DNA from 4 places in the Ruegeria sp. D7 genome. Region 4 is predicted to be linked to each of the others. Evidence: riboswitches for the same ligand, from Rfam matches in the RefSeq annotation. Region 4 holds a riboswitch; each other region holds the start of a gene.

The links. A riboswitch is a leader RNA that binds a small molecule or an ion and turns the genes downstream of it on or off. The one in region 4 is predicted to bind cobalamin.
Region 1: it holds a riboswitch for cobalamin, as region 4 does, so the genes downstream of both, ACRZ9U_RS07020 (hypothetical protein) here and ACRZ9U_RS05980 (energy-coupling factor ABC transporter permease) in region 4, are expected to answer to the same signal.
Region 2: it holds a riboswitch for cobalamin, as region 4 does, so the genes downstream of both, ACRZ9U_RS17135 (DUF1636 family protein) here and ACRZ9U_RS05980 (energy-coupling factor ABC transporter permease) in region 4, are expected to answer to the same signal.
Region 3: it holds a riboswitch for cobalamin, as region 4 does, so the genes downstream of both, ACRZ9U_RS04750 (DUF1636 family protein) here and ACRZ9U_RS05980 (energy-coupling factor ABC transporter permease) in region 4, are expected to answer to the same signal.

Annotation. Positions count from the first base shown of each region.
Region 1 is NZ_JBQFPG010000003.1:392,346-398,087, forward strand. It holds gene ACRZ9U_RS07000 (bifunctional 2',3'-cyclic-nucleotide 2'-phosphodiesterase/3'-nucleotidase) at 1-1,746, shown strand, start outside; RNA gene ffs (signal recognition particle sRNA small type) at 1,785-1,883, shown strand; gene rsgA (ribosome small subunit-dependent GTPase A) at 2,043-3,071, shown strand; gene ACRZ9U_RS07015 (alpha/beta hydrolase family protein) at 3,108-3,965, opposite strand; cobalamin riboswitch at 4,087-4,307, shown strand; gene ACRZ9U_RS07020 (hypothetical protein) at 4,399-4,806, shown strand; gene ACRZ9U_RS07025 (phosphatase domain-containing protein) at 4,811-5,311, opposite strand; gene ACRZ9U_RS07030 (DNA polymerase III subunit gamma/tau) at 5,484-5,742, shown strand, end outside.
Region 2 is NZ_JBQFPG010000014.1:40,486-46,227, reverse strand. It holds gene ACRZ9U_RS17155 (LysR substrate-binding domain-containing protein) at 1-102, shown strand, start outside; gene ACRZ9U_RS17150 (iron ABC transporter permease) at 157-1,170, opposite strand; gene ACRZ9U_RS17145 (ABC transporter substrate-binding protein) at 1,172-2,119, opposite strand; gene ACRZ9U_RS17140 (ABC transporter ATP-binding protein) at 2,138-2,923, opposite strand; gene ACRZ9U_RS17135 (DUF1636 family protein) at 2,920-3,276, opposite strand; cobalamin riboswitch at 3,379-3,586, opposite strand; gene ACRZ9U_RS17130 (catalase family protein) at 3,845-4,912, shown strand; gene ACRZ9U_RS17125 (peroxidase family protein) at 4,931-5,742, shown strand, end outside.
Region 3 is NZ_JBQFPG010000002.1:376,202-381,943, forward strand. It holds gene cobN (cobaltochelatase subunit CobN) at 1-811, opposite strand, end outside; gene cobW (cobalamin biosynthesis protein CobW) at 817-1,872, opposite strand; gene ACRZ9U_RS04750 (DUF1636 family protein) at 1,869-2,249, opposite strand; cobalamin riboswitch at 2,335-2,541, opposite strand; gene ACRZ9U_RS04755 (NAD(P)-dependent oxidoreductase) at 2,647-3,633, shown strand; gene ACRZ9U_RS04760 (glycosyltransferase family 2 protein) at 3,748-4,755, shown strand; gene ACRZ9U_RS04765 (class I SAM-dependent methyltransferase) at 4,748-5,359, shown strand; gene ACRZ9U_RS04770 (ABC transporter substrate-binding protein) at 5,483-5,742, opposite strand, start outside.
Region 4 is NZ_JBQFPG010000003.1:198,300-204,041, reverse strand. It holds gene ACRZ9U_RS06005 (cation diffusion facilitator family transporter) at 1-74, shown strand, start outside; gene ACRZ9U_RS06000 (hypothetical protein) at 209-664, shown strand; gene ACRZ9U_RS05995 (MerR family transcriptional regulator) at 736-1,164, opposite strand; gene ACRZ9U_RS05990 (hypothetical protein) at 1,483-1,782, shown strand; gene ACRZ9U_RS05985 (L,D-transpeptidase) at 1,824-2,486, opposite strand; cobalamin riboswitch at 2,702-2,914, shown strand; gene ACRZ9U_RS05980 (energy-coupling factor ABC transporter permease) at 2,991-3,674, shown strand; gene ACRZ9U_RS05975 (transglutaminase-like cysteine peptidase) at 3,780-4,403, opposite strand; gene ACRZ9U_RS05970 (AMP-binding protein) at 4,908-5,742, opposite strand, start outside.

The sequences.
Region 1 (5,742 bases), 190 kb from region 4:
GGTTTGACCCGTACCGCCAGCCTGATTCACGAGGCGCGCAGACAGGCTGAACGCGACGACGCCCTTGTGCTGTTGTTTGACAATGGTGATAGCCTGCAGGGAACGCCATTTGGCAAATGGGCAGCTGAAAACGTGCCAGACGCCCATCCCCTGCCACGCGCGTTCAACACGTTGAACTATGACGCGATCGGATTGGGTAATCACGATTTCGGATTTGGGCTGGAACTCGTCAATCGCATCGCTCGCCAAACCGCCTGCCCAATGATTTGCAGCAATATGCAAACCACTCAGACCGAACAAGGTTGGGATGCACACACGATTCTGCATCGGGTTGTCAGACTAAATGGACAGGACACCGCAATCCGCATCGGGGTTCTTTCTGTTTTGCCCTCTCAAACCGCACAGTGGGAAGCACATCTGCTAACGGACCGGGTCGTGGTAACAGACATTCTGGCCGCTGCGCGGCGCGCTGCTGAAGATCTCAGCGTGCAAGGTTGCGACCTGATTGTCGCCCTTGCGCATACCGGACTGGGATCGGCAATGGCCGAGCCGGATATGGAAAACGCGATCATCCCGCTGGCCGAGATGCCGCTGATTGATGCCGTCGTCGCAGGCCACACCCATCTGACACTGCCCGGAAAGGCGCATGATGGTTATCCATTCGTCGACAGTACGCGGGGGCTTGTCCATGGAACGCCGGTTGTCATGCAGGGTTGGGCCGGGTCTCATCTTGGGATCATTGATCTGACACTGCAAAAAGATACCACCGGCGATTGGCGCATTACAGGCAGCCATGTCGAAGCACGGGCAATCGCTCAATCGGGTACAGAAATACCCGAATGCCAAAGGATCACAGAGCTGTTTGCGACCGGCCACGCTGCGACGCGCAAAAGGGTGACCAGGCCAGTGGGCACAATCCCACACACGCTGCACAGCTACTTCTCATATTGCGTACCGGATCGCGGTCTGGCCTTGGTTGCGGCGGCTCAGGCCGCTGCCCTACGCCCGCATTTGGTCGATACCGACTGGGCAGATTTGCCTATCATATCGTCAGCCGCCCCGGCAAAGTTCGGCGGGCGCGCAGGAAGCAAGTACTACACGGATATCCCCTCAGGCGAGATTTCAGTTCGACATATCGCCGATCTCAGTGTCTTTCCTAATGAATTGCGCGCGATGCTGGCCTCAGGTTCTCAGATTCGGGACTGGCTTGAGATGTCAGCCGGGCTGTTCCATCAACTTGGATCAGACGCCCCGATCGATCTTGCCGATCCTCAGCGCACGGGCTTCAATTTCGATGTCCTGCATGGCGTCACCTACCAGATCGATCTTTCGCAACCGGCGCGGTTCGATACGCTCGGTCGAGTGATTGATCCGGCATTTTCCCGCATACGCAACCTGGAATTCGATGGGCAGCCGATTGCGCCTAACCAGAGTTTCCTTGTCGCCACCAATAACTACCGCGCCAATGGCGGCGGTCATTTTCCAATTGCGCGACAAGCCCGTATGATTGACCTGCCTCAGATCAGCATACAGGATATTCTATGCAAATACGTCGCCGGGACACTGCCCGCCGACCCACTTGCGCATGCACCGCGCTCTTTTTCTTTTGTACCAAACCAAAGGCAGGGCGCGATCCTGACAACGGGGCCGCGCGCGCTACACCATGTTGCAGAACTTGCTGAGTATCATCCACGCATTCTGCCCGACGATGCGGATGGTTTCATGCGTATTCATCTGACCTTCTGACGGGTTGCCATTTTCAGGGGATGCACCTATATCGGCTTTGAGAGGTTGGCGCGGGCGAGCGCCTCGCCAACCTGGTCAGGTCCGGAAGGAAGCAGCCACAACGAGCCCCGCTTGGGTCGATGTCCAACCTCTCACTTAGAACCTATCAGCCGCAGGAGGGCGTTTATGATTGTAACAAAAACCCTTCGGGCAGACCGGTTCTGATCCTTTCCGATCAACTGATTGCCTGAACACGTCGCCGGCGGATGCGCGATTGCCATTCGACGGGATTGCTGTTTCTGATCACAGGCAGACCAATGTTACTTTCCTTTTCGGACCTCGGATGGTCCTCTCATTTCGCGGCTCAGCATACGGCTGATCCGTCACTTCTTCCGTATCGCATCTCGGCCGTACACCGGGATCGACTGATCGGGCTGAGCCCTGAAGGTGAATCGCCTTTGTTATCTCTGGATCAATCAACCGGCGCATATGCCGTTGGGGATTGGGTTATGGCGGATGAAAACAAACGCATACGCCGCGTGCTGGACCGGCGCAGCCTGCTGCAGCGCCGGGCCGCAGGTACAGGGGCAGCGGCGCAGCTGATCGCTGCAAATGTTGATGTGCTGTTCATCGTCAGTTCCTGCAACGCCGATTTCAATCTGCCACGATTGGAGCGGTATCTTGCGCTGGCGCATCAGGCAGGCTGCTATCCGGTGGTCGTTCTGACCAAGTCGGACATGTGCGATGATCCGAGCCTTTATGTAGATCAGGCCCAATCGCTCGCCCCGTTTCTGACGATACTTGCGGTCAACGCGCTGGATCACGGCGATCTCGAACAAGTTCTGTCGTGGTGTCCGAAAGGACAAACCAGCGCCTTGCTTGGATCATCCGGCGTTGGGAAAACGACGCTCGCCAACGGGATGACGGGGCAGGATCAGGCCACCGCAGGTATCCGTGAAGATGATGCGCGCGGCAGGCACACAACAACTGCACGCGCCTTGCATCGCATGCGCAATGGCGGCTGGCTGATCGATACGCCCGGCATGCGCGCGTTGCGTCTGCTGGATGCGCAGGAGGGGTTGGATGAGGTATTTTCGGACATCTCAGACCTCAGCCTGGATTGCCGCTTCTCGGATTGTCAGCACGAGACCGAGCCCGAATGTGCGGTGCAGGCGGCAATCGACGCTGGTACGCTTGATCCCGCGCGGCTGGACCGCTGGCGCAAGCTGCGGCGCGAAGACCAACACAATTCCGCTTCGGTGGCGCAGGCCCGCGCCCGCGACAAGGCGTTCGGCAAGATGGTGCGCAGCGTGATGCACGAGAAAAAATCCCGTAAAGGGCTATAACGAAGCTGGGCACCGACCTACCGGTGCCCAGCGCTATCAGGCGATCAGTCTAGGCCAGACTGCCGCATTCCGTCTTGCGAATGCACCTATATGGCCGATCTTGGACACTCCGAATTCGCTTGGTGCAAGCAGATGGCGCCCGGCTTTGGGTCCATAGAGATCGGCAAGACGCCAGACAGCATCCGGCGGCACCATTTCATCATCTGCGAAGGTAAACAGATCGACACGTTTGCCCAAGTCTTTCCAGCGGGCGGCGGGCAGTGTCGTGCCGATCTCTGGCACATAGCTTTTGGGGGCGGTGCACCATTTGCGCCATTGCCAATAGACTTGGGCAGGCAGGTCCGATCCAAACCCGACCAACCGCCCGGGCAGGTAGCCAAGCGCCTTGACCACCAGCGGCGCGTGACCATACCAGAACAACGCCGCCAAAGCGCGATAAGGCCAAGGGTGATCCGCCAGCGTTACCAGACCCGAACAGACACAGATCATCCTGTCGATCTGATCGATATCGGGTTGGATCGGGCCAAACATTCCGCCCAAGGAATGACCGATGCTCCATAGCTTGGCCTGCGGAAACCGTCGGCGCATCTCGGCCCGGGCGGATGGAATGTCGATCAACGCCCAATCGGCCATGGTGACATTTGACCGCTTTTGCGAACCCACCAAAGAGTGACCAAAATCCCGGTAATCGTAAGTCAGGCAGGCCATGCCCTGTTCTTCGGCGAGCCATCGGGCGAAGTACTGATAGTAATCCCTCGGCACCCCAGTCGCACCGTTTATGACGACCACCTTTTCGGGGTCGGCAACCGGACGGTAAAGCCGCGCCGACAACATTGCCGGGCCGGACGGGATTTGAAAATCCTCGGTCACAACCGCCTGCTGCGTGTCCAACATGGTGCCCTCCAATACCGACTGAACTGATCAGTTCACCCGAAGCGCCTCAAGTCAAGGTTGACGTGACTGGACCATACGTCACTTGCCTGACGCAATCTTCTTGACTCGGGCACGGCGCAGCCGCTAGCCATGTCGCGATGGTTCTCGCGCCCAATCGGGCCGGGATGAAAAGGGAACACGGTGCGGTTCTGCCCGGATAAATCCGGAAAGAACCTAGTCCGAGACTGCCCCCGCAACTGTAAGCGGAGAGCAATGCCGAGATACCACTGGCCTTGAAGGCTGGGAAGGTCGGCAAAGCGATGACCCGCAAGTCAGGAGACCTGCCATCGGATGTAGAACCGAAACTCGGGCGGGGTGTCCGGGACGGGTTTGATCGTGCTCCGCAACGACCAACCTGTGCCACGCCCGCGCCTTGCGCGCGGAGGGCGCATTGATGATCTGGAAGACCAAAACACACGAATTCACGGCGACCGTGTGCCAACGTACTGGCGCACCCTGCCCCGCATTGGCGCAGATGGCGCGGGCTCTGACGCAGGCCATGTCGTCTGCACAGCCGATCACAAAACCTGAGTTCGAAATTGAAGGCAGCATAGACCTGTCGCACTGCCCAGAGGGGTGTACCGCCCGCTTTCGCGCCCAATGTGATCAGATCCGCGTATTCTGCGGCGCCGATCCTGAAACTGCGATCGACCGGCTTGATGACTACGCTGACATGATGTTCGGGACCGAGTTCAGCAGCCTGCCCTCTGACCTGCTGAGGAACCATCCGTGCGCCATGCTTGAGGCTTCGCTTCTGGTACCACATACCGGTGGCGAAATCTCGCCACATGTTGGTGTCTAGGCCGTCAAACGGCTTGAACACGGGCCGGTTCAACGGCCCAAAGCATCTGGGCATTTGTCTCGACTGCGCAAGGACGCACCGTACGCAATCGCTTCAATGCCGCCTCAGGCCGTTCACCGCATTCAACCATCAGACGCAGAACCACCATCCCGGATCGGCCACAGCCACCACGGCAATGCACTAGCACACGGCCACCACCTGACAACGCCTGACGGGCAGTCGCGCCAACGCGGGGCCAGCGCTCCACAATCTCCTTGGGTGGCGTGCCAAAATCATCGATCGGCAAATGCACCCATCTGCTGGCACGCCCCTGAATATCAGCGCCAAAATTCCGCGCACCATCCTGAATCATCTCAACCTCAGTCGTCATCGAGATCACAAGCCCGGGCTTCCAGTCTGCGATAAGATCAAGGTCTTCTGCATACGTTCCTCCACGCCCAGGCATCGAGGACAAGGCCAAGGTGCCTCCGCCGACCTGCAACGCATAAACCACCAGTTGCGACATAATCTCCCCCCAAACAAACTTCACCCAACAACATACTGGTCCAATAAATAGAATAGAGTGGATTTTAGCCGCATACCCACGCATTCCAAAATGAAAATCGTCCCGGCTGGCTGTGGACGCGGGCGGCGGGGGCCTCTACGCTGCGGCGTAACGCGAATCCGACAGAGCAGACATGACCGAGACGCCCAGCCCCGCCTACCAGGTTCTTGCCCGCAAATACCGCCCCGAAACCTTTGCCGATCTAGTCGGTCAGGACGCCATGGTGCGCACTCTGAAAAACGCCTTCGAGGCGGACCGGATCGCGCAGGCCTTCATCATGACCGGCATCCGCGGTACCGGCAAGACGACGACCGCTCGGATCATAGCCAAGGGTATGAACTGCATCGGTCCCGATGGCAGCGGCGGCCCTACCACCGAACCCTGCGGTCAAT
Region 2 (5,742 bases), on a different contig from region 4:
TCATCGCAACTGGATTTCTACGTGAAACTGCACAACACCTCATCCGACCGCGCCAAGCTTGTGTTCAAGTGGCTCGGCCAAGCGGCTGACGGAAAGGTTTAAACTCGGCTCAGACCTGATCAGGACGAAATATCTTGGGAGCGAAGATCGAGGGCCTTACCGTTGATTTCTCGCTGTCCTGAATAAAAGCAAGAACACAAACACCGATCCGATTGAAGTTGTGACGATCCCCACCGGCAATTCCTGCGGAGCCAGCAGAAGCCTGCTGAGAATGTCAGAGCCGGTCAACAAGGCAGCACCAACCATAGCGGCGGTAGGTAGAAGGTTTTTGTGCAGGGGACCTGCGATCCCGCGTGCAATATGCGGCACCATCAGACCGACAAAACCAATCACTCCGGCTACGGAAACAAACACGGCCGTTGCCAAAGCTGCGGTGAAAAACATGCTGAACCGCAGACCCCGAACCGGCACACCCAGAGTTGCGGCAGTCAAATCCCCGGTCAGCAGCGCATCCAACCAGCGGCTGCGATAAAGCGAATAGCTCAGGATCAGCAGCAGACCGATGCACACCAGCGGGAACGTCTCCCAACGGGCCAGGCCCAGCCCCCCCAGCATCCAGAAGATGACAGAATGGGCGGCGCGGCTATCACCGGCGAAGATCAGATAGTTGGTGATGGCCGAAAACAAAAATGACACAGCCAGACCCGCAAGGATCAGCTTTTCCGGTGCGCTGGTGCGAAGCCCATGAACCAGCGCCAGCACGATGCCCGACGCCACAAGACCGCCGCAAAAGGCAGCCAGAGGCAGAGTCCAGAAACCCAGAATATCTCCGGTCACGGTAATTACAAACACCGCCCCCGCTGCCGCGCCCGAGGACAGGCCGAACAGAAATGGATCGGCAAGGTCATTACGTGTGGTCGTTTGCAGCACCACGCCAACGATGCCCAGCCCGGCACCGATCACGGCTGCCAACAACGCGCGGGGCAATCGCAGGTCGAATACGATCCTATGCAGCGGCGACATCTCTCCGTCCTGCAACCCGGTACCGCGCAAGATCGCGGTGAAGGTCTCGGACAAAGGTATCGAGGTTGTGCCGTAGATTGTGGAAATCAGCAAAAGGGCGGCCAAAACGACCGCCCCCAGCAACAACGTCAGGCCCAATCGGCCCATATCAGCTCTGACCCGGATGCATCGCGCGCGCCATCTTCGAGATCGCTTCGATATTTGCCGGTCCGGGCGTCAGCTCTTCGTAGCGCAATCCGATCCAGCGTTCGTTCTTGACGGCATCAGTCTGCGACATGACGGGATGTTCCTGCAGGAACTTGAAGGTGTCCTCGGCGCCATTGCCGGTCTGATAATCCAACAAAACCAGGAATTCCGGGTTCGATGCGGCAACGGCCTCCCACGAAGTGCGGCCCCAGCTCGTGTCCATGTCATGAGTGACGTTTTCACCACCAGCGGCTGTGATCATCGCATCGGGAATCGCGAATTTACCGGCGGTAAACGGAGCATCTGCAGGACCATCCAGAAGAAAGACGCGGGGCTTGGGCAGTTCAGCAGTCTTGGCATCGATCGCTGCCAGCTGCTCTTTCCAGCCCGAGACCAGAGCCTCGGCCTTGTCTTCGACTTGCATCACCTTGCCCAAGCGCAACACATCGCCAAACAGAAGATCCATGCTGGCTTCGGGGCGATCCTTGTCCAGATGGACACAGCTTTCCGTTAGAACCAAGGTCTTGATTCCGAACGGTTCCAATGTATCTGGGGTCACATCACCACCCGGCTTCATGCCATAGTACCAACCTGCAAAGAACAGGTCGGGTTCAACCGCCACCAGGTTTTCGACGGTCGGATATTTCGGCGCAAGCTCGGGGATGTCGCCGCGCAGAGCATCAAAATCAGGGCTGGTCTTGTACCAGCCGGTGATGCCGGTCAGGCCGACGATCTTGTCCTGCAGACCCAATGCAAAGGCCATATCGGTCATGTTCATGTCATGCACAACCAGGCGCTCGGGCGCGGTATCAAAAACCAGTGGTTCGCCGCAGTTGTCTACGGTGACTTCTTGCGCAGCAGCACCGCTTGCCATGGCGGTGGCAAACGCCACGGGCCAGATGTATTTCATCTCAGTGTGTTCCTTCGACTAAGTTGAGACTGTGGTTCTTCGAATATCAAGCGCCGGGATCACGCGGCCTTCGTGGAGAAAGCAGAGGAAATCAACGCCAAAAGTTTCGCGGACTCTTTCGGGTGTCAGCACCTTGTCCACCGACCCAAACTCGATCATACGGGTCGATTTCATCAGCGCCACGTGTGTGGCGAATTCGGGGATCATGACCAGATCGTGTACAATCATGACCACGGTGATCCCAAGCTCGGCGACCAAAGACAGCATCCGCCCTTTTGCATCAGGATCCAGATGGTTGGTCGGTTCGTCCAGAAACAGCAACGAAGGGTTCTGCGCCAAAGCACGCGCGATATGGGCACGCTGACGTTCGCCTCCGGACAGTTGGGCCATGCGCTTGTCCGCGAGATTGGCGAGACCGGTCAGGTCTAAAATCCGGTCCAGCTCTTGCGCGTGGCCTTCGGTAGAGCGGTCCGCACGGATGGGTATTTGCCCCAGCGCAACATAATCGCGTAACGCCAAGCGTCCATCGGGCAGTTCCTGCTGACCTACCACTGCGATCATGCGCGCACGCTTTTTGGCGGAGAGCTGTTTCAGACTGCGTCCTTTGATCCGAACATCGCCAAGTGCCAGCGGCTCAGCGCCGCACAACAGATTGAGAAGCGTCGTTTTCCCCGCCCCGTTCGGGCCGGCGATGGCTAGAATGGAACCCTCGTCCAACTCGAACGAGACGCCCTGCAACAGGACATCTCCGTTAAGGGCATAATACTCAAGGTTTTCGGCAATCAGAAAGGGTCGCAACGTCATTGCGATGCCCCCTGTTCGATCCGCGGCATGCGCGAGAGGGTTTTATTGAACAACGCCTGCGGGCGATCAGTGGCATTTGTCCAGCCATCCGGGCTTTCACGATATTGCGCTGCAAACTCAGCCAGCGCCTGCACCTCATCCGCGGTCTGAATGCCACCAAAAAGGTATTGCGCCTTTCCTACGGCCTGGAACCCAACCGTTCTGGGACTATCGCAGCCTGCCATGCAAGACGACGCGCGGATCGCAAAACTGCGATGTAATTTCCCGGTCAACGCATCGCAAATTTCATCAAGGGGCAGCCCTTCAGTGCAGCTTTCGCAGACTAGAATGAAATGATCAGGCGTATCTGGCATGGTCCACTCCACTTGTTTCCAAGCGCATGCGGAAGCTGCCGACAATGTAAACACGCGATTGACGCGCCATCAAAGCCTCCTTCCAGGACGCCCCGCCCCGGGTTGGTTAAACATCTGATGGCAGGTCTCCTGACTTGCGGGTCCGCGCTCGGCCAACCTTCCCGACCCTGTGGACCAGTGGCTGTTTGGCCTTGCTCACCGCTTACAGTTGCGGGGGCAGTTACGGAATTGGCACCTTTTGGCAAACCTCACCGTATTCCCTTTTCATCCCGCGGCAACACCACCGGGAACCATCAATCGATTGAGTGCCCGAGAACACCGGACACGTCAATGATAAAGTCGAAGGCACCCAACTCTGGTCGAGGATCGAGCGCGGGCAACCACGTGTCCGTAGCACCAACCGAATGGGTTGGGCTGCGCGCCGAATTTGTCTGGCCACGGCTGTCCATAGTTGGTGTGTTTGGAAATTAGACAATCTGAGGTAAGCTGAACAAATTTAGAGGTTTAGCTTTGTCAGCGCCTTACCCCTGTTTGATCATTGCCTGGGTTTATCCAAGGAGACGGTTCTTTGACGCATGTTTCGCAAAACGCATTGCCGCCGGATATTGTTGATGATGTCATTGACCACAATCTCGAGGCCGTTGCACGGTGGAAAGGCCATCGCTTAAGGGCTCAGCATGGGCGCAGTCACGGGTGCGTGGCTGCAACATTCACTGTCAGAAACGATCTACCAGAACAGTTCCGTCACGGCCTGTTTGAACAGCCCGCTGCCTATTCAGCCGCACTTCGCTTTTCCAACGGCGCGCATCTGGATGACCGGAAATCGGATGCCCACGGGATGGCGATCAAGCTTTTTGACGTGCCAGGCCCCAAGCTGATCGACGCCGAGGCACTTGCGCATCTGGGGACCACACAACTCAGCGACGAGTTCGATTTCGTATTGGTCGATCAGGATGTGTTTCCCAGCTACGTCCCCGATGAATATGAGCGATTGGGCAGGCTTGTCGCCACATTACAAGCGGTCCAGCACGCGATCAAAGGGCGACGAAAATGGAGCCTTAGGTTGATCACCAAAGGGCTGCGCGCAGGATTTCGCGCCTTCCTCACTCGTGAAGGCAAGCGTCAGTTTCGCGTCGCGAGTGATTTTGCCTCGAACTATATGCACTCGCCTTTTGAGGTCCATTTCTGGTCGACAACACCGTATCGGCTGGGCCCCGATCTAACGGTCAGATACTTGGCCCGCAGCGCGAAACCAAAAATTCCGGCACATCCGGTAGACGACCCAGATGGGATCGGGCAGTGTTTGCGGCAAGACGTGGCCGATGGAGATAATCACTTCGAGCTGTGTGTGATTGAGCCCCCGCGCCCGGCCGACGAATTCGATGTGCTCGACAATCGCATCCGGTGGGCATGCGACCCGCAACCAGATGCACCTCTTGATCCGTACCATCATACCGTCACGCCCGTGGCGGATATCACGATTCCCAAAGGTGCAGAATTTGATCCGCAGAATGGAGACGCGATGAGCTTCGCGCCCTGGCGTGTCACGGCAGATCACGAACCTTTAGGACCGATTAATGCGATCCGGCTCAGAACCTATCTGAGCTTGGCCCGCGCCCGGTTCCCGAATCGATGACCAAACGGAGATGTATTGATGCTGGACGTTGATGATCTGATCAAACTCGGATTCAAGATCTCCCCACCCGTTACGAGCTATTTAGCCGCGATCAGGCTTGCAAACGCCGCGAAGATCCACCGACCGCGGCCCTATACGATGGGCGCAGACTACACGACATGGCCCGGCGTGTTTTCCCATCGCTGGATCGGTCGGCATACAACGCCAGAAGACCTCTCACCCGTCCTGCCGTCGGAAAGCGAAGTTGCTGATCTCTTTCGCCGACGGACACAAATGGATGGCAGCCCGCTTACCTTGATGTGCCCGCAAGGATCGACACTTTTGTTTATCTCGGCCGCACAATGGTTTACCGACAGTTTCCTGCGCACCTTTGGGGCGAAAGGACCGGTTGATCAGACGGATTCGAACCACGAGGTCGATCTGTGCCAAATCTACGGGCTGAACGATTTTCAGACCGACATGCTGCGCGAACGCGATCCCGATACCAATGAATTAACCCACCGGTTGGCCTTTCGTCTGGATACACAAGGCGAGATGTGGGCCCCGAAGCTGTTTCAAAAGAACCAATCCGGTGGTGTTAAGCTTGCGCCCCCCTTTGATGGCAGTCTTGCCACTGGCGAGAATTACGGAAAGCCCCTGCACGATCCATGCAAGCTGTGGAATGCGGTGAAACGGGCGCATCCGGGTCTCAGCGATCACGCGATTGACCAGCTACTGCTCGACTTTCATGCAACCGGGCTCGATAATGGCAATGGTACCATAGGTTATATCGCGATCAATACACTGATGTTGCGCGCCCATAACACCTTTGCCGATCTGTTGTGGCGCGA
Region 3 (5,742 bases), on a different contig from region 4:
CTGAGAATGAGGTGGCGTTGACGATCGCCGAAGGCTTCAGCGCTACAATAGTCTCGCGCAGCCAATCGGCGGCATTTGGTGCTTTGAGCGACGGGGCAAACAGGCCGACGGCCTCAAAACCTCGCGCGCGCAAGCTGCGGATCAGCGCTGCGATTGGGGCTGTGTCCGCCGAGGTCAGATAAGCACGATAGAAGGTTACGATGATACGTTTCGCATCACCGGGCAGAGCGTTTTCTGCAGGGATCACGCCGTGATCTGGGCACCAGGCACCGCATTCGGGGATGGTCTTGGCGCCCATGACCGGACCTGCATACAACCCCGCAGCCAGTGCCATCTGCGCCAGAGCGGCCTGCGCCGCGACCTCACCGCCGGTGTCGCACAGATGCGCCAGCCGCCGCAGGGTCGAGACAGGCAGGGTAGAGTAATCATCCAGCCGCGTATCCTCGCGACCGTCTGCGGGCAGTACGGCCAGTGCAATCCCTTTGGCCTGCGCCAGCGCCAGAACCTGCTGCAAGCCGTAGGCCCAATAGGGCACTCCACCGATCAGACGGATCAGGATGCCCTTTGCGCCCTCCAGTGTCTGCTCGACATAGGTGTCGACTGAGAGGGGATGCTTCAGCGCCGTCAGATTGGCCAGCCGCATCGTTGGCATGCGTCCTTCAGGCCCACCTCCACGATGCCATCCCGCCGCGAAAGCGCCAAGGTCACTGTCGGAAAAGGACAGCACCACCAGATCAGCCGGGCTTTGGCCCAGATCGGTCGGGGTCTCGGTTTCTTCGAGCCCATGGCTTTCGCGGAAGACGACGTGCATAGGTCTTACTCGGCAGCCTCGGTTACACCCACGAGGATATCCCGGATCTCGGCCTCTTTGATATCGTCATGCTCGGCAATGACCACAAGGCGCGAGCGACGGTCTTCGCCGGGCTCCCACGGGCGGTCATATTGGTGACGCACGCGCGCACCGACGGCCTGAACCAGTAGGCGCATGGGCTTGCCCTGAACGGCGGCATAGCCTTTGACGCGCAGGATATTCAACTCGTTGGCCAATCGTTCAATCTTGGCGACCAGATCAATCGGATCGGTTTGCTCGGGCAGTTCAACGATGATGCTTTCGAAATCGTCATGCTCGTGATCGTGATGGCCGTCGTGATGGCTGGGACGCGCGTCCATGTCATCCTCGGCCGCGGCTTCTAGACCCAGCACGACGCGGACGTCCACGGCACCCTCAGCCACTTCGACTACGGGCAGGGGGCGGGGCGCTTCGGCGGCGATGATCTCTTTCGCTTTCGCAACGCCTTCCGGGCCAGCCAGATCGGGCTTGGTCAGCAGAATGATGTCGGCGCAGGAAATCTGATCCTCGAACACCTCGGACAAGGGAGTTTCATGATCAATCGAGTCATCTGCCATGCGTTGCGCATCCACCGCCTCGACATTCGGTGCAAACCGACCAGCGGCCACAGCCTCGGCATCGGCCAGAGCAATCACGCCATCGACGGTGATTTTCGAGCGGATATCGGGCCAGTCGAACGCCTTCAGCAGGGGTTTTGGCAGGGCAAGACCGGAGGTTTCGATCAGGATGTGATCGGGGCGCGGCTCTAGTGCCATCAGGGCTTCAATGGTCGGGATGAAATCATCGGCCACGGTGCAGCAGATGCAACCATTGGCCAGTTCCATGATGTTTTCTGCGGGGCAATCAGGAATGGCGCAGGACTTCAGGATATCGCCATCGACGCCGACATCGCCGAATTCGTTGACGACCACCGCCAGACGCTTGCCCTGCGGGTTCTGCATCAGGTGTTGCACCAAAGTGGTTTTGCCCGAGCCCAAAAAGCCGGTGATCACAGTGACGGGGAGTTTCTCAAGATTGCTCATTTCAGGGCTCCAATCGGGGGAATGCGGGCCGCACAGTTTTTGCGGAAATGTTCAGGACGTTCGCGCCATTTGACCAAACCGTCCTCGGTGGCGAGGTATTTGGCTGCGCCTTCGACGATGGTTTCGACATGGTCGATCTCGTTCAGATGTTCATACACGAAAGTCCAGCGATCCGGTCCTCCGCGTAGCACGATCGAGCAGCCTTCATCGCAATTCGACAGGCATTCCACAGCTTTCAAGGTAATGCCTTCGGGCAGGCCCGCCTGTTCAAGCGCCTTGTGCAGCAACGTGCCGGGGCGCTGGGCGTCATCCTCGACAGGCAGCCCGCGACGGCAGGTAGTGCAAACCAGCAGTTCGACCGGTGCGGTCTCGGTCATGTCTCTCATCCCCCCAAATCCTCTTCGTGGGGGACGGGGTTTCATGCGGGCCGATCACAGCCCCACACCGGAACACCCCGTCCGGTTTCATCTTCGGGCGTTGGCAGGTCTCCCGGCTTGCGGATGTCAGAGGAGGCCTCTGTCGGATGTCCCGCCTTCCCGGCCATACTGCCAGTGGCTTTGGGCACCCTCTCCGGTCACGGTCGCGGGGGCGGCTGCGTTTGACGGCAAAAACCGCTGACGCATTCCCTTTTCATCTGCTCTCGCAGACACCAACGAAAGGGACATGCGGCAGGGCAGGGTTGCTTGTCAAGCGAGTCGCGCCGATCCGTGAAAAAGCGGATAAAAAGCGACCTGTCGGGGTCGCTGGGCGGCATGATACTTCTGCAACGACGTGCTGGCATGGCAGCAAGATGCGAACAGGAGGATACCGCGCATGAAAGTAGGGTTTATCGGGCTGGGGAATGTAGGGGGCAAGCTATCTGGATCGCTGCTACGAAACGGTATCGATCTGACGGTTCATGACCTGAACCCGGATCTGGTGACCGAATTCGTCGCCAAGGGTGCCAAAGCCGCCAAAAGCCCGGCGCAACTGATGCGCAATTGCGATGCTGTTATAACCTGTTTGCCTTCTCCTGCGGCCTCGGATGCGGTGATGCAGGAAATGTTGCCAGAGGTCGGCCCTGGCAAAATCTGGATGGAAATGTCGACCACCGATGAAGCCGAAGTCAAACGCCTTGGCGCAATGGTCATTGAACGAGGTGGGGCTGCAGTGGATTGCCCGGTTTCCGGCGGATGTCACCGGGCAGCGACGGGTAATATCTCGATCTTCGCAGGCTGTGATCGTGAGACTTTTGAACGTATCCTGCCATTCCTGACCACCATGGGGCGGCGCATTTTGCACACGGGCGATCTGGGCTCGGCCTCTGTTCTGAAGGTGTTGACCAATTATCTGGCTACCGCCAACCTGATCACCTGCGCCGAGGCTTTGGTGACAGCCAAGGCCGCCGGTATGGACCTTGGAACCACCTATGAAGCGATCAAGATATCGTCAGGCACATCCTTCGTGCACGAGACCGAAAGTCAGGTCATCCTGAACGGCTCGCGCGATATTTCCTTCACCATGGACCTGGTGAAAAAAGATATCGGTCTGTTTCAGGAGGTCGCCGACCGTGCCGGAGTTCCCCTTGAGATAAACCCATTGATGATCAAGATTTTCGAAGATGGTATCGCGCGATATGGTGAGCGTGAACTGTCCCCGAACATCATCAGGCGGCTAGAGGACGCGACCGGACTGGAGATCCAGGCGCCAGGGTTCCCAACCGAGATGCTGGACGACGAGCCAGAAGAACCGGGTTACGAGGTGATCCCGCAGAATCGGTAGATCAAATAATCGGCAAGCGTTGCGGCTGTCTGGCGACCTGGTTGGACAAAATTCTGGGGCTATTCTAAATAGGTCAACAGGAATCCGACACCGGCACAGGCAAGAGAACAACTTATGACCAATGAGACCTTTCTCATCGTAACAACGATGAAAAACGAAGGGCCTTTCATGATCGATTGGGTGGCCTACAACCACGCAATCGGCTTTGATGACATTCTGATTTATACCAATGATTGCGCTGATGGTACCGATGCCATGGGCAAACGGTTGCAAGCGCTTGGCTGGGCTCACCACGAACGAAACAGGCTGGGTCCGCGCGCCGCGCCGCAGGTTCGTGCATTTTCGCTTGCGCGGAATCATCCAAGCTATCTGTCATCGGATTGGATTCTCAGTTTGGATGTGGACGAGTATATCAATATCCGTTTGCCCAATAGTGATATAAGAAGCCTCGTTGAGGCCAGCGGCGTGGCGGACGCGATCTCGATCTGCTGGCGCATGTTCGGAAACGCGGGTCAGAACGATTTCGTTGATCGACCCGTACCTGAGACTTTCTTTCAGGCCGCCACGGAAGACGGCTATCCGCATCACCGGACCAAAGGGTTCAAAACGCTGTTCCGCAACAACGGAAAATTCAGCCGTTTTCGCGCCCACCGTCCCAGGATCAATCCAGAAGATGCACCGAACCCTGACGCGCCATACGAAGGCGTGTTGTGGCGGGATTCGGGCGGGAACCTGTACCCAGCAGACCAAGTGAAATGGAAAGCATGGCGTGGTTTCAGCCATGAATTTGCGCGCATTCATCATTATGCTGTGCGCAGCACTGATAGCTTTTTGGTCAAGCGCGACCGTGGGCGCACCAATCATGTGGGGCAGGATCAAGGGCTCAAATACTGGCTCATGATGAACCACAATGATGTTGAGGATCGCTCAATTCTGGAACACATGCCGGCTATGCACGACATCAAATCTGAGATGATGGCAGATCCGCAATTGGCAGACCTCCATCACCAAGCATGTGAGTGGCACAGGTCGAAAGCCGAAGAATTGAGAGCCAGACCGGACTGGGTTGATCTGGTTGAAGCGTTGCAAAATTCCTCTACCGGAGAAGACGTCTATGGGTGAAGCTGTATCTGCTGAGGATCGCCGCAAGAAGCAAGCTGAGCAGCGCGAGCGGAAGGATTCCCTGCGGCGCGAAGTGCTCAAGACCATGCCGCATGGACGGCTGAGCGTTGAAATTGGCGTTTGGAAGGGCGAGTTTTCGCGGATTCTGCTGGAAGAGCTGCAGCCCTCGAAATTGTGCCTCATCGATCCCTGGCAAGTACAGCAAGACCCGGATGGCGGTGCTTCGCTTGCCGGAGCGCGCACGCAAAAGGATATGGATCGAATTTACGAGGCAGTGACTGGCAAATACAGCACCGAGATTGCCAAGGGGCAAATTTCGATCATTCGCGACTATTCGCGACCAGCGCTGCGTTTGTTTGAAGATCAAAGCATCGGGTTCGCCTATCTGGACGGCGACCATTCCTACGAGGGCGTAAAAACGGATCTGAGTGCTTTGCTGCCCAAGATGATCGAAGGCGGCGTAATCATGCTTGACGATTATCACAGGCGCGGTTGGTGGAAAGATGACGTGATGCGTGCGTTCCACGAATTCCTCGGGGCACATTCTGCGGGGCTGCGGCTCAAGGCCATCATGGGGGCGCAAGTGGCCGTCGAGAAACTTTGAGCCGAGATCATTTTCTGATTATAGATTCGTGCGACGTAATCTGGGCTGGCTGATGTCTTCCAGCGTCAACAGTGTTAAGCAACAAGTTCAGCGATGACGGATAGGGTTGTTGTCTAAGTCCGATCATTTTTGAATAGCGGCACTTTCCCAGGCAGACAGGAACTTTCTGCGCTTCAGCGTATCGAGGAACGTCAACAGCGCAGGGTCCAGCGCTATCGCTGCGCTTTCGGTCGTGGAGTCCTGCGTGTCCAGAAGTGGCAGTGCTGCCATTGATTCCGGATTCAGCGTGGTCAGGTGCCGGACAAAGGTCTCCGCTTCCTCCGGCAAGCGGCTTTTGCCAGTTACCATGGCGGTTCGCATCATCGTCGTCTGAAAATCCGAAG
Region 4 (5,742 bases):
ACCCGGGTTCCGTCTTTGTCATCCACCTCGAACCTGATGACGAGCTGAAAGGCGACGGGGTTGATCCCCACTAAACTGCTCATTTGGTTCTGCAAAGAATCTATTGGTTTGACTGATCTGATTAAGACGTTCGGCTTGAAATTCGTCAGACCTAAGCCCGATGTGGGAAAGTCGGGCCGGTAGTAGCCTGTCTCCAATGTCACGAAGCGTGTCGATCAAAATTGGAGGCGAAAATGAAAATTCAAAGAAAGCTGGGTCAACTTCTAAGTACCGCGCGTTGGCTTCGTTGATTGCCGCGACGCCTTATGTGCCAACCTTTGATGACGATGGCCGCCTACATTTTGAACCGTCATATGCCATTGCCAAAAGCGGCAAAGGGAAAGACGGGGATGATCGTGACGATGACCGGGATGATGATCGTGACGATGACAGGGATGATGATCGCGACGACGATCGGGATGATAACTCGGGGTCGGGTAAGTGCGTTACGCCGACGGAACCAAGGAAGAGATCGAAAACGGGCGGTATGAGAGAAAGAATGCTCAGAACCGAACTGTTGAGGAGCGCGCCGCGACCGGCGCTGACGTTTCAAGGCTTCGGTCCTTGGCGAATGGTAGCAACGGGTCACGGTTCAGCATTTGGTCTCTCGTCGAATCAACTCTAAAAGACTTGTAATTGCTAATGTGACTATAGCTTCAAGGGGCTAATTCCAGTTCGCTACGACGCTGCCCAGGGTTACGCGCCGATTTCTTCGTGATCAGTAAGACATTCGGAATGATCGCGTAGAACTTCGAGAACACGACAATCCGAGGTGTTGCCGCCACAGCTTTCATGCACCATGCGCTCCAGCTCGTTCCGTAACGCTTCCAGCCGTGCCATTCTTTGCTCAATCTGTTTGAGTTGTCGGCGCGCAATACTGTCAGCTTCATGACATGGGCGATCTGGATCGTCGGACAAATCAAGCAGTTCGCGTATTGCCTCAAGCGAAAACCCCAGTTGGCGGGCGTGACGGATAAAAGCCAGACGATCCAGTTCGGTATGGCCATAACGCCGCTGGCCACCTTCGGTGCGCCCCGGTTCCGGCATAAGTCCGATCTGCTCGTAGTAGCGGATCGTCTGAACCTTGGTTCCGGTCTTTTTTCCAAGCGTTCCGATCGTCAGCATCTGGGTCTCCTTACAAAGTTACAGCTTATGTAGGTTCGAGTTGGCGCCGCACAATAGCACCTTCCGGCCGGTGGGCCTGTGACACCCAGCCGCTACCGCATGCGTGGTGACCATGTTTGTTTTCGTGGCCATGGTCGTGGCTATGGGTATCGGATGACATGATTGGACCTCAAGAATCTCTATGGTCCTTTGTAAATAGTTCCTACAGTAACTAGAGCTTCAATACCTTTAATATTTTTTCATCCGGGTTCTTTGCCTGCGATTTTGTTAGTTCAATTCGTCTTGCGGGCCGGCCGTGTGGATGCAATCTAATTGCAGATGACGCAAAAAATTTGGAACAGATCAATGCAGAAACGCATCGCAATTACCATCACGTTAGTCTCGATTACGGCTGGTTGCTCAGCCCAGTTCACCGGGGCCAAAAGCAAAGCACTTGAACCAGGCAACGTGCCAGATTCGGTCGTAGCGCTGGCAGGGCCGGCGCAGGATTTGACCACAGCGCGCCTCCTGCCCGAAGACAATTGCTTTTGGTATGAGCACAGCGGACCCGTCGAGACGACATTGGTACCATTGCGCGCGACGAATGGCGCTCCGATCTGCATTGCGCGCGACGCCTGATCGAAATGAGGGCAGCGACGTCCATGTACGCTGCCCAATATTCATGAGCGGGCTGTGACGCTATCTTCGGCAGAGTATAGGAAAGCGGTCGAGCCGGTTTTCACATTTGGGTAGAGGTCATTGATATGAGCCATGATCATTCGCACACATCCAGAACTTGCGCGACCGCCGATGCTTCTTGGCTCAGGCGTGCCGTGAATTCTGAGATATGTGTCTCGGTCTCCAACGTATAGATAAAGGGCACGAGAGCCGAGAGCATTATTCGGCCCGGGCTCCATGCCATTCCGGAATTCCGCGTATTCGGGGTTGCGCTCGATCATTGAAGCGGTTGGTGTCCAGTGTGGCCATTCGACCTTTCGGCGGATAACATAGGTGCCGGGCTCGTAAAGGTTCCCGCGCGCGATCGCTACGCCATAGCGCATTGCGGTCCCGCCTTCTTCGATATGGTAGAGATAGCGCGCGACGGCATCCACATGGATGTCACCTGGAACCAAACCATCATTTGCCGCGACGCGTCTTGGTAAAAAACGGTCATGAACACCCCACGGATTTGAGGTCATTGGATCGTAACCAATTGGCGTGACCTGACTGTCCCAATAGGTCTTCTGCGATGCGGTTGGCCAGGTTTTGGCGATCAATGGACTGGCCGCAGACGCCGAGAACAGCGCTGTGGTGGATTGAATGAAATGGCGCCTTGTAAGCATAGGTCTCGTCCTGGTTCACAAGTTTAACGTATTTGGATCGCACTATCGCGAATTAATTCGAATCTTAAAGCCTCTAGCAGCTAGAGCTTCAAGAGGTTTCAGGTAACGCTTGGATTACCCAGTTGATCACGTGACCGGTTGCGTGAATCCTGCTTCGGTCGAGTTTACATTGGAATAGGTCGCAAAGACAATTGACACAGGCGAAGCCGCCATTGTAGCGGTGATTTGTTTTCGGTTCCTGATGGCGGAAGCCAAAAGGATTAAAAGGGAATACGGTTCGGTGTTTTCAATGGCGCCAATTCCGTAACTGCCCCCGCAACTGTGAGCGGAGAGCGATGCCAAGACACCACTGGTTCGTAATGGAACCGGGAAGGTTGGCGGAGCGAGCACCCGCGAGTCAGGAGACCTGCCGTAAAGCGCCGGGCTATGCCCAGACTGAACCTGTCGGCCTTACGGTCGATTCAACCTGACAAGCCGCCGGGTGAGGCGGTAGGGAGAAAGAACATGCATATCGAACCGGGCATCGTGAATGGTGCCAAAATCGCGCTTTCCTATGTTACCGCCGCAGGTGCGGCTACTTACGCAGCGAAAGAAACGTTTTCCACATTGCGAGCGAATGGACCTGCATCTTTTGTTATGCGCTCGGTGCTCGCCACCGTTGGGGTTTTCCTTTTCTTCGAAGTCCTGCCGCATTTCCCGGTTGGTGTCTCTGAAGTCCACTTCATCCTAGGGTCGACGCTGTTTCTGCTTCTCGGTGCTGCACCCGCGGCTTTTGGATTGGCAGCTGGTCTCCTGATTCAGGGTGTGTTTTTTGCCCCGTTCGATCTTCCGCAGTACTTCATCAACCTGACCACTCTGCTGGTGCCGCTATTTGCGCTACAAGCACTGGCCAGCCGCATCATCGCACCCGGCACAGCATATGTTGACCTCAAATATGGCCAAGCTCTTGCCCTAAGTGCGACGTATCAGGGAGGAGTAGTCGCATGGGTTGGGTTCTGGGCCTTCTACGGCCAGGGTTTCGGCGCAGAAACCATGGCGTCGGTTCTGTCCTTTGGCGGTGCTTATATGCTGGTAATTGTCATTGAGCCGATTGCTGATCTGGCAGTGCTTGCGGCAGCCAAGGCGATGCGCGGTTTGAACAGTACAGGTCTGGTGACTCCGCGTTTGTACAACGCTGCGAAAGCTTGACCAAAGTTTGAAGCGGTGTCCTAAACTTGGGTTGCCGCGAAACAACCAGTAGCCGCAGGACCAAAATTTTATTGTGGCGCGTCTCGAGGGCGCGCCACATTGTTTTTAGCCGCTAGAAACCTGTACCCAACGATCAGGGTGATTTGGGTCCTGTATTCGTAGGAAAAGATACCTCGTTTCCTTCCACGATTTGATCCTGTTGGTGACATTGTCCAGAATCAAATCGCCTTCACTCGAGCGATAAACCAAAACTGCATGGCCACTGCGATTGGTGTCTAAGACAGTTGCAATAAGTAGCTTCGTAGGATCCAAGCCGTTCTGCATTAGTTCAAACTTCTTTTGCAAAGCGAAATCTTCGCAATCCCCTGACCCCTGCATTGGTAGCGTCCAGTATTCCTTTGTCCCGTATTGGTTTTGATCCGAAACGGCGCGGATCCTCCGATTGACGCGCAAGTTAATCGCTTTAACGATCTGTTTCTCCTGCGCTTCTGGCAGACCAGAAGTACGAGTATTCGCGCACGCCCACGAATAATCTTTGCAGAGTGATTTGGCGCCCGATGGCGCCTGAACCTCTCTATCTAGTTTGATCCAGGGAAGCTCAGAAGCTTGCAATGAAGCGGCGGAGACAAGGTAGCTGCATATGATACAGGCCAACGATAGATAAACTGGTAACCGTTCCGAAAGTTTTTTCTGAGCGGAAGTAGGTTTTGTCATATCTGCTTTCCCCATACTCGTTTCTCCTGGGTATCCGAAGCTACCGAGCCAAGAGAACTCTATTTCAATCTTTTATGTTCATCGACGCATTACAACAGCTTATTCAATTTAAAATGCAGAGCAGCAAAGTTCGCGAGCGCGCAGTTATTAGTCGTGATTGTGTGCGTGAGCTTAATTGAGATTCTTGCAGCAGCATAGAAGAAAGCCGGCTAGTAGTTCTGGGTTAGAAACGCTTGAGGTTTGGGACGGATTTGGATGACGCGTCAAGCCGAACATCTTTGTGCAATGACATGGGTATCAACCGTTCGCCGGGGCGCACCCTAACAGTGTATCTGCGATTATATGTTTCATGCGGCCAGATGTAACTGGCAATTGCAGATTTCCCCTTACCAAGGTGTGCAGGTTTTGATTGGAAATTCTAAAACAATGACTTCGTCGCTACACTCAGTCCTCTGTTAACGCGCACAGCGACGGGAGCGATGAGTTGGGCAGGCTCAGTGGCCTACGAGCCATATTGCGTCAGGTTTCTATTATGCGTGTAAGTTTCGTACGATCGACTTTGGAGGCATGACGCTTGTCCATAGGAATGTGCTTAATCGAAATCACATTTGGAACGTCAAAACCAAGCGCAGATTTAGTCCAATCGTCGATGTGATCCGCGGAACCTTGGACGCAAAGTGTGGGGCCTGCTTTGGTATTGACGAGCGCGCATCGATCTACACCTGGCCATCGCTGTGCCGCGACTTCGATAGCAAAGGGGAAGAGCGTACCTGAAAAGACTTCAATTTCGGACCCGACGCGCCCCCATAACCATAAACGCCCGTCATCATCCAGCGCGCCAGCGTCACCGGTCCGGTGCCAAATGACGTCACCTTCCTTGATTTTGTTGTTCTTTGAGTGGGTCGGGTTCAAATACCCGTCATTCACATGTGCGCCGGCGACCTGAATTTCATTGTCGCGGATGCGGAGCGTGATTTCGGGCACCGGGTATCCCACAAGAAGACCCCTTCCAACAGCCATGTCGCGGTGATCCTTCACCGTGATATCCGCGGCGTCAAGATGGGCAATCGGTTCAGCCTCGGTCGACCCATAGACGCACACAACTGACAGGCTGTGCCGGGTTCTCAACGCCTCGACAAGACTCGGAAACACCGGACCGCCGCCGGTAAACACCGTGTGCAACGGACCGGTATCGTCGGATTGAACCAGTTTTTCACATAGCGATGGTGGGATGAGGGCCCGGGTGATCTGTTGCGTTTGGAGCCAGCTTTCCAACTGCACAGTCGACAGGCGGTCCGGCTTGCTGAACCTCCAGTTGGGTAGAACACTTGTGCGCCCGGCCGCCAGATTGATC